3 regions of the Burkholderia savannae genome follow, and region 1 is predicted to be linked to each of the others. Evidence: predicted binding sites of a transcription regulator. Region 1 holds the regulator's gene; each other region holds the start of a gene.
The links. The regulator sigma-54, encoded in region 1, starts transcription at its own class of promoters, with help from an activator protein. The targets are predictions, from matches to a motif close to TGGCANGNAANCTGCTTT.
Positions count from the first base shown of each region.

Region 2: WS78_RS32380 (collagen-like triple helix repeat-containing protein) is a predicted target of sigma-54. The motif match lies at 1,309-1,326, and genes of this name have one in related genera.
Region 3: adh (aldehyde dehydrogenase) is a predicted target of sigma-54. The motif match lies at 1,722-1,739, and genes of this name have one in related genera.

Region 1 covers NZ_CP013417.1:3,439,990-3,443,244, reverse strand. Annotated here, with positions in the region: gene hpf (ribosome hibernation-promoting factor, HPF/YfiA family) at 1-301, opposite strand, end outside; gene WS78_RS16865 (RNA polymerase factor sigma-54) at 452-1,960, opposite strand; gene lptB (LPS export ABC transporter ATP-binding protein) at 2,128-2,904, opposite strand; gene lptA (lipopolysaccharide transport periplasmic protein LptA) at 2,901-3,255, opposite strand, start outside.
Region 2 covers NZ_CP013418.1:2,582,198-2,585,452, reverse strand. Annotated here, with positions in the region: gene WS78_RS32390 (S53 family peptidase) at 1-588, shown strand, start outside; gene WS78_RS32380 (collagen-like triple helix repeat-containing protein) at 1,362-3,194, shown strand.
Region 3 covers NZ_CP013417.1:4,157,879-4,161,133, reverse strand. Annotated here, with positions in the region: gene WS78_RS20390 (glycosyltransferase family protein) at 1-371, shown strand, start outside; gene WS78_RS20385 (helix-turn-helix domain-containing protein) at 468-1,493, opposite strand; gene adh (aldehyde dehydrogenase) at 1,800-3,255, shown strand, end outside.

The DNA of each region.
Region 1 (3,255 bases):
CGTGCGTCTGCAGGCGCTCCATGTGCTTGACGACCTGGCGGTCGAGCTTGTCGATCAGCAGATCGATCGCCGCGTACATGTCGCCGTTCGCGCTTTCGACGAAGATATCCTTTCCCTTCAGATGCAGCGTGATTTCCGCCTTTTGCCGCTTGTCCTTCTCCTTGTGGTTGTCGACCGTGAGGATCACAGCGCCATCAATGACCTGATCGCTATGCCGTAGCACCCTATCGAGCTTGGTGATCACGTATTCGCGGATAGCAGGCGTGACTTCGAGATGGTGTCCACTGATCTTCAGGTTCATAGTGCTTCTCCAAGCTAATGACCACCTTCCGCATAGAGGCGGCATGCCTGCCGGTTCCGCTTGCCGCCGCTCGGCGCGCGAGCGAATCGGTCGGCAGGCTTTGCCGTCGACTATGCGGCGGCCGGAAAACACCCGCCGCGTGGCGACGGGCTACAAAGACTTGCGCAGATTCACCGCCGGGATCTTGAGGGCTTCGCGATATTTGGCAACCGTGCGGCGCGCGACCACGAACCCTTGTTCCGCTAGCAGCTCGGCTATACGACTATCCGAAAGAGGGGATTTGGGGTCTTCGGCTCCTATCAGTTGTTTGATGAGGGCGCGGATGGCCGTCGACGACGCGGCACCTCCGGTGTCTGTCGAAACGTGCGATCCGAAGAAGTACTTAAATTCAAGTGTGCCGAACGGGGTCAGCATGTACTTGCCGGTTGTCACACGGGAGACAGTCGATTCGTGTAGGCCCAGCGTATCAGCTATTTCCCGCAAAACCAAGGGGCGCATCGCAATTTCGCCGTGCGCGAAGAAATTCTTCTGACGTTCGACAATCGCCTGCGCGACGCGCAGGATCGTCTCGAATCGCTGCTGAATGTTCTTGATCAGCCAGCGCGCTTCCTGCAGTTGCTGCTTGAGCGAGCCCGTGCTCGGATCGCCGCGGCTGTTGCGCAGGATGTTCGCGTACAGGTGGTTGATCCGCAGCCGCGGCACGACTTCCGGATTGAGTTCCGCCTGCCAGTTCTGGCCCGTCTTCTTCACGATGATGTCGGGCACCACGTAGTCCGCTTCGGCCTTGCCGTACGCCGCGCCGGGGAACGGCTCGAGCGAGCGGATCAGCGCGTGCGCGTCGCGCAGTTCGTCGTCGGTCGCTTTCAGTTGCTTGCGCAAGCGCGTGAAATCGCGCGCGGCGAGCAGCTCGAGATGCTGCGACACGATATCGAGCGCGAGCGCGCGCGTAGGGGACGGATCGAGGCGCAGCAGCTGCAGCTTCAGGCACTCGGATGCGGAGCGCGCGCCGACGCCGGCCGGATCGAAGCTGTGCAGGAGCGCGAGCGCCGCGCTCAGTTCGTCGACGTCGACTTCGAGCTCCGCCGGCAGATCGGAAAGCACTTCATCGAGCGGCGCCGCCAGATAGCCGTCGTCGTCGAGCGATTCGATCAGGAACGTGACGAGCGCGCGATCGCGCGGGCTCGCCTGCGTGACGCGCAGTTGCGCCATCAGATGGTCGCGCAGCGAGGTCGACGTTTCGTGGATCTGCATCGGCGGCAGATCGTCGTCGTCGGAGGCGGCGGGCGAGCGGCCGAAGTCGTCGAGGTTCCATTGGTTCGCGTCGCCGCTGTCGGCCGAATAGCTGTCGTATTCGTCGACGCCGGCGGGCTCGTCGCGCTCGGTGCGCTCATTCGTCGCACTCGTGCCGTTCGACGCGCCCTGCATCGGCTCGGGTGCGGGCGACGCGGGCGTCTGCGCGATCACCGAGCCGTCGGCCGCGACGCGCAGCGGGCTCGCGATCCAGTCGTCGTCGTTTTCGAGCAGCGGGTTCTGCGCGATCGCCGTCGCGACTTCCTGTTGCAGTTCGAGCGTCGATAGCTGCAGCAGCCGGATCGACTGTTGAAGCTGGGGCGTGAGCGCGAGATGCTGCGACAGGCGGAGTTGGAGGCTGGCTTTCATGGCAAAAAGGGAGTCATGCCGGAAGTTTGCCACGAGGGCGGCGCGTTGAGGCATTCGGGATGACGCTTGGCGCGCGAATGCGCACGCCCGGCGCATGCCGAACGTGCGGAGGGACGGCGCGGATCGCGCCTGGGAAAGGACGGCCGCGGGATCGTGTCCCGCGCCGCTCACATGCGGAAGTGCTCGCCGAGGTAGACGCGCCGCACGCTTTCGTTTTCGATGATTTCCTTCGGAGCGCCGGACGCGAGCACCGAGCCGTCGCTGATGATGTACGCGTGATCGCAGATGCCGAGCGTCTCGCGCACGTTGTGATCGGTGATCAGCACGCCGATATTGCGCTGCTTCAGGAACTTCACGATCTTCTGGATTTCGAGCACCGCGATCGGATCGACGCCCGCGAACGGCTCGTCGAGCAGAATGAAGCTCGGGTTGCTCGCGAGCGCGCGCGCGATCTCGACGCGGCGGCGCTCGCCGCCCGACAGCGACAGCGCCGGATTGTCGCGCAGGTGCGCGATCTGCAGCTCTTCGAGGAGCGCCTCCGCGCGCGCGCCGATCTCGTCCTTGGACAGCCGCTTGCCGTTGTCGCCGTGCTGCAGTTCGAGCACCGCGCGGATGTTCTGCTCGACGGTCAGCTTGCGGAACACCGACGCTTCCTGCGGCAGGTACGACAGGCCGAGCGACGCGCGCTTGTGGATCGGCATCAGGCTGATCGGGCTGCCGTTCAGCGAGATGTCGCCCGCGTCGAGCGGCACGAGGCCGACGATCATGTAGAACGACGTCGTCTTGCCGGCGCCGTTCGGGCCGAGCAGGCCGACGACTTCGCCGCTCTTCACGTCGAGCGATACGTCCTTGACGACGGTGCGCGAGCCGTAGCGCTTCTTCAGGTTGCGCACGACGAGCGAGCTCGACGTGCCGGCCGGCTGGCGATTGGGGAGCGCGTTCACGGGTTCGGTGCTCCCTGCAGGCTGTTCGACGGCGAGAGCTGCGCGGGGCCGCCGGACAGCGGCGCCGGGCCGCTGTTCTTCGGCGTCAGCATCGCGCGCACGCGCCCGCCCGGGTTGCCCGGCGCGACGACGTCCTTGCCGCCGCGCGCGGTGTAGAAGTCGCGCTGGCCGTCGTAGGTGATCACGCTGCCGTGAACCGTGTCGGCGACGGTGGACAGGCCTTGCAGGCGGCGCACGGTCGCGTTCGTCGTCAGCGTGGTCAGATCCTGCTTGCCGTCGTAGTCGATTCGCTCGGCGTCGCCGTCGATGTATTCGTCGAGGCCTTCGCGCTTCTGGCGAAACGATGCGTGC
Region 2 (3,255 bases), on a different replicon from region 1:
TACAGCGTGTCGTCGCCGGCGAGCTCGCCGTACGTCGTCGCGGTCGGCGGCACGACGCTGTCGACGAACGGCACGACGACCTGGGCGGGCGAAACCGTGTGGAACGAAGGGCTCGCCTACGCGGACGTCAACAGCAGCGGCCAGGTGCTCGACAACGCGGTGCGGCTGTGGGCGACAGGCGGCGGCGTGAGCGGCTACGAGACGGCGCCGAGCTGGCAGACGGCCGCGCTCGGCAGTTCGGTGACGAAGCGCGTGGTGCCGGACGTCGCGTTCGACGCCGCGCAATCGACGGGCGCGTATCTCGTGATCAACGGCCAGACGAATCAGCTGGTCGGCGGCACGAGCCTCGCGTCGCCGATCTTCGTCGGCGGCTGGGCGCGCGTCGAATCGGCGAACAGCAACAGCCTCGGCCTGCCGACGTCGGCCTTCTATCAGGGCCTGCCGAGCAATGCGTCGCTGCTGCACGACGTGACGTCGGGCAACAACGGCTACAACAACTACGGCTATAGCGCGACGTCCGGATGGGATTACGACACCGGCTTCGGCAGCCTCGATTTCGCGAAGGTCAGCGCGAGTTCGGTGAAGTAACGGGCGGGAAACGCCGCGCGTGGCCGGTTCGGGGCGCGCGGCGGGTTTCGTGCCGGCATGCCGGTGCCGGCGCGCCGGCGTGCCGGCGTGGCGAATACGCCGGCAAATGCGGTGAATTCGAGATGCAAGTTCGACACGCGCAACCGAAACTCGGGCCCGCGCGGCATGCGTCGGAAGTCGATTGCCGGCGGGTGCATGGCCGTCGATGAGGGCGACGCTTTTCATCGAGAGGCAAATTTCGGCCGAGTGCGCGTCACTGCGGCTTGCTTGCCGCGAGGGGTCGGTTCATTCGGGCGCTCGGGTCAGCGGCCGATCGAACTCGCGGACAGCGCCGCCGCGCAGGCGGAAGACGAATCGATACTGACCGGCCGGTCGGAACGCCTCCCTCACTCTCCTTTTCGAATCGGATCGTTTTCGATCGATATCGCAACGCCTGCGATCGATTCAGGCCTGCACGGATGCCGCCGTCACGCGATGCCGTCTTACCTCACGCGTACGCTTCGGCCCCCGTGTTCCGTGTTCCGTGTTCCGTGTTCCGTGTTCCGTGTTCCGTGTTCCGAGCGCAGTCCGTTACGCCGCCCGGAACGTCACGTAGCAAGACGGGAGCAGCGCGGCCACACCCTCGCAGAAAATCCAAATTTCCCCATCGATCTCGAACGATTAATCGATGATTTGATATTTTTTATACATTAACGAAGGGAGATTCTACGAAGTAATCAATGGTACGAAAATTGCATCGAAGGCTGTCATCAAAGTTTATCTGGGAGCCTGTCATGCAAAAACTGTTCAATAAATCGGCCATCGCAATCAGTATTTCCACACTTCTCGCGCTTTCGGGCTGCGGATCGGTCGACGGTCCGTCGCTGTCGTCCGGCGGCGTCAAGCCGGCCACCATCGGGACTTCGGGGACTTCGGGGACTTCGGGCACGTCCGGCACCTCGGGTTCGGGCGGCACGTCCGGGTCGTCGGGCACTTCGGGCACTTCGGGTACTTCGGGTACTTCGGGTACTTCGGGTACTTCGGGCACTTCGGGCACTTCGGGCACTTCGGGCACTTCGGGTACTTCGGGTACTTCGGGTACTTCGGGTACTTCGGGTACTTCGGGTACTTCGGGTACTTCGGGTACTTCGGGTACTTCGGGTACTTCGGGTACTTCGGGTACTTCGGGTACCTCGGGTACCTCGGGTACCTCGGGTACTTCGGGTACTTCGGGTACTTCGGGTACTTCGGGTACTTCGGGTACTTCGGGTACTTCGGGTACTTCGGGTACTTCGGGTACTTCGGGTACTTCGGGTACTTCGGGTACTTCGGGTACTTCGGGTACTTCGGGTACTTCGGGTACTTCGGGTACTTCGGGCACTTCGGGCACTTCGGGTACCTCGGGCACTTCCGGTACTTCCGGCACCGCCTCCTCCCCGCTCGGCAACATCCTCGCGCAGACCGGCAACCTGATCACCGCGACGGGCAACGTCGTCTCCGCCACCGGCAACCAGATCTCCGGCACGTCGGTGCCTGGCGTGAACAGCGCGACGACCACGAACCTCGGCAACGCCGTCAGTTCGCTCGGCAACGGCGTCCAGACGCTCGGCAACGGCACCGCCGCCGGCCTCGGCACGCTCGGCACGTCGACGAACCCGCTCGGCCCGACGCTCACGTCGACGTCCGGCGTCGTGTCGAACGTCGGCAATGCCGTTTCGTCGCTCGGCGGCGTCGTGACGAGCATCGGCACCGGCCCCCTCGCGCCGCTCGCGCCCGTCACGTCGCCGCTCGGCGGCGCGGTCGGCACGCTCGGCAGCACCGTCACGCAGGTCGGTTCCGGCCTGAACAGCGTGCTCACGAGCGCGCCCGTCCAGCAACTCGAAACCGGCGTCAGCGCGGTCATCAACCCGATCACGAACGCCGTCTCGGGCACGACGCAAACGATCGGCACCGTCACCGGCCTCGGCGCGCCCGTCAACAATCTGCTGACCACCGTCGGCGGCGGGCTGAACGCGGCCGGCGCGAAGGTGTCGGGCTCGACGAACAACCAGGTGGTCCAGGCGGTCGGCGGCGTCGTCAGCCAGTTGGGCAACACGGTCTCGAGCGTCGGCGGCCTGCTGACGGGCGGCACGACCAATCCGCTCGCGCCGATCACGGGCGCGCTGTCGGGTGGCACGACGAACCCGCTCGCGCCGATCACGAGCGCGCTGTCGGGCGGCACGACGAACCCGCTTGCACCGATCACGAGCGCGCTGTCGGGCGGCACGACGAACCCGCTCGCGCCGATCACGAGCGCGCTGTCGGGCGGCACGACGAACCCGCTTGCCCCCGTCACCGGCCTGCTCGGCGGCGCGTCGGGCTCGACGAGCGGCAACGCGACGACGGGCCTCAACGCCGTGCTGGCGCCCGTCACGAACCTCGTCGGCTCGCTGGCCACCGGCGTGAGCGGCACCGTCGCGACGACGTCGCCCGCCCCGAGCACCGGCTCGACGACGACCGCGCCCGCCACGGGCGTCGTCGGCAGCCTGACCGGCACCACGACCGCGAGCGGCTCGTCGACGACGAATCTGCTCGCGCCCGTGACCAACCTGATCGGCGGCCTGCTCGGCGGCGTCACCGGCAAGTAAGCGCGGGCGAGCCGAACGGCGCGGCGGCCGGGACCAACCAATCCAAACACCCGGCCGCCCG
Region 3 (3,255 bases), 720 kb from region 1:
GGATCTACCGGCTGCCCGTGCTCGGCTTCGAGCCGATCGATCATCCGGACTACGTCGATGTGAGCGTCCACTCCGGCGATACCGCGCACTTCATCGGCTGGGTCGCGCAGGCGAGCGTCGTAATGTGCGCAGACACGTCGGCCGTGCATATCGCGGCCGGCTTCGACGTGCCGACGCTCGCGTGCTTTTCGAGCATCGCGCCCGAGCTGCGGGTGCGCGATTATCCTTTTTGCACGGCGATCGGGCTTGATGTGCCCGAGATGTTGCGCAATCGCCACAAAAGCGATGCCGTCGACGATATCGCGCTTGTCGACGCCGCGTATCGGCGCATCGATTGGGATGCGCTCGCGTGGCCGCCGGCGCGGGAGTGAGCGCGGCGGAAAGCCGATCGCCATCGCACGCCGCATCGCACATCGCATCGCACGCCGCATCGCGCCGAAGCCGCGGCGGCCGCGTCTTGCGCCGCGTCAGCAGGCCAGCGCGCCGCGCAGCGTTTCCGACGGCCGCGCGCCGAACATCCGCCGATAGTCGGTCGCGAACTGGCTCAGATGCCAGAACCCCCACGCGGCCGCGACGTCCTGCACCGAATCCGCCGCGCGCCCGCGCAGGTCGCGCCGCACGCCGTTCAGCCGCAGCGCGCGCAAATAGGTGGCGGGGGCCATGCCGAGCACGTCCTGGAAGCAGTACTGCAACGTGCGCCGGCTCACGTGCAGCTGCTCGCACAGCTCCGGCACGCCGACGGGCCGCGAGCGGTGCGCGAGCACGTAATCGCGCGCGGCCGCGACGATCTTGCGCCGCCGCGACGAATGCTCGACGGTCGCGTCGGCGGCGGGCGACGCGCACAGGTCGAACAGCGCCGCGAGCACTTCCGCCTGCAGATCGTTGCGCGCGCAGTCGGACAACGGCGCACCCGCCGCGCTCATCGCGTCCGCGTCGTCGAGCCGCTGCGCGAGCAGCGCGCAAAGCCGCGTGAGGCGCGCCTCGCCGACCTTCACGACGGGCATGAGCGGCAGCCGCTCGTCGAGCCCGCAGCGCTCGACTTCCTCCGCATAGCGGCGCAGCACCGCGCCGCGCACGACGACGCCGAAGATCGAGAATTGCGCGGGCGTCAGCAGCTCGAACTCGACGTTGCCGGGGCGAAACGCAAGCGCATCGGCGGCGATCGGCCGCGCGTCGATGCGCGCCGCGCCGTCGCGCGCGACCGGGATGCCGAACCAGTACGCGTCGCCGCGCACCTCGCACGCCTGCCGCAGCGTGTGGCTCGTCGTCTCGCGGAACACCTTCATCGTGTCGAGCGGCAGCTCGGTCAGCGTGCCGACGAAGCGGCCCGCCGCGAGCTGGTCGTAGGCCTGGCGCCAGCCGATCAGGTTGCGCGCCTGCTCGTCGGCGTCGTGCGCGACGCTGACGAGCGCGCGCCCGGCCGTGCCGTCGCCGTCCGCGCTGCGTCCCGTGTCCTCCGCCGTCGTCTCGGCGCCGGTGTGCTCGTGATCCATCGCGCCCCCTTTTTGCGTCGCTGAAGCTGAAACGATCCGTCCGATTACGCAATTCCCATGCCGAAGCGTAGCGTCGCCAAAATCGCCGGTCTCGCCTTCACGCTGTGCCGCAACTGAACAATCGGCGCGCGGCGGCTGTTCAACGGCGGCGCAGCCGTGCGCGCTGTGTCGCGCCGCCCACGCGCCGGGCCCCGCGCCGGCGCGCCGATGCACCGTCTCATGGCCCGCTGGCACGGTTTTGGCGTAAGGAGGCGCGTCGCGCACGTCGCGCGGCGCATCACCGATACCGACATGCGAGGAGCAACGATGAATCACGCGGACATGCAACACCTGAACATCGAATTTCCGTACCGCAAGCAATACGGGAATTTCATCGGCGGCGAATGGGTCGCCCCGGTCGGCGGCGAGTATTTCGACAACGTCTCGCCCGTCACCGGCCAGCCGTTCACCGCGATCCCTCGCTCGCGCGAAGCCGACATCGAGCGCGCACTCGACGCCGCGCACGCGGCGAAGGCGGGCTGGGCCGCGACGGGCGCGGCCGAGCGCGCGAACGTGCTGCTCAAGATCGCCGACCGGATGGAGGCGAACCTCACGCGTCTCGCGGTGGCCGAGACGATCGACAACGGCAAGCCGCTGCGCGAGACCACCGCGGCCGACGTGCCGCTCGCAATCGACCACTTCCGCTACTTCGCGGGCTGCATCCGTGCGCAGGAAGGCTCGATCGCCGACATCGGCGGCGACATGGTCGCCTATCACTTCCACGAGCCGCTCGGCGTCGTCGGCCAGATCATCCCGTGGAACTTTCCGCTGCTGATGGCCGCGTGGAAGCTCGCGCCCGCGCTCGCGGCCGGCAACTGCGTCGTGCTGAAGCCGGCCGAGCAGACGCCCGCGTCGATCCTCGTGTTCGCCGAGCTGGTTCAGGATCTGCTGCCGCCCGGCGTGCTCAACATCGTCAACGGCTTCGGGCTCGAGGCGGGCAAGCCGCTCGCGTCGAGCAAGCGAATCTCGAAGATCGCGTTCACGGGCGAGACGTCGACAGGCCGCCTCATCATGCAGTACGCGAGCGAGAACCTGATCCCCGTCACGCTCGAGCTCGGCGGCAAGAGCCCGAACATCTTCTTCGCCGACGTGATGGACCGCGACGACGGCTACTTCGACAAGGCGCTCGAAGGCTTCGCGATGTTCGCGCTGAATCAGGGCGAGGTGTGCACGTGCCCGTCGCGCGCGCTCGTCGAGGAGAGCATTTACGAGCGCTTCATGGAGCGCGCGTTGAAGCGCGTCGAATCGATCAAGCAGGGCCATCCGCTCGACTCGCAGACGATGATCGGCGCGCAGGCGTCGGCCGAGCAGCTCGAGAAGATCCTGTCGTACATCGACATCGGCCGCAACGAAGGCGCGCAGTGCCTGACGGGCGGCGAGCGCAGCGTGCTCGGCGGCGAGCTCGCCGAAGGCTATTACGTGAAGCCGACCGTGTTCCGCGGCCACAACAAGATGCGCATCTTCCAGGAAGAGATTTTCGGGCCGGTGCTCGCGGTGACGACGTTCAAGACCGAGGACGAAGCGCTCGAGATCGCGAACGACACGCTCTACGGCCTGGGCGCCGGCGTCTGGACGCGCGACGGCAACCGCGCGTACCGCGTCGGCCGCGGCATCCAGGCGGGCCGCGTGTGGACGAACTGCTATCACGCGTATCCGGCGCACGCGGCGTTCGGCGGCTACAAGCAATCGGGCATCGGCCGCGAGACGCACAAGATGATGCTCG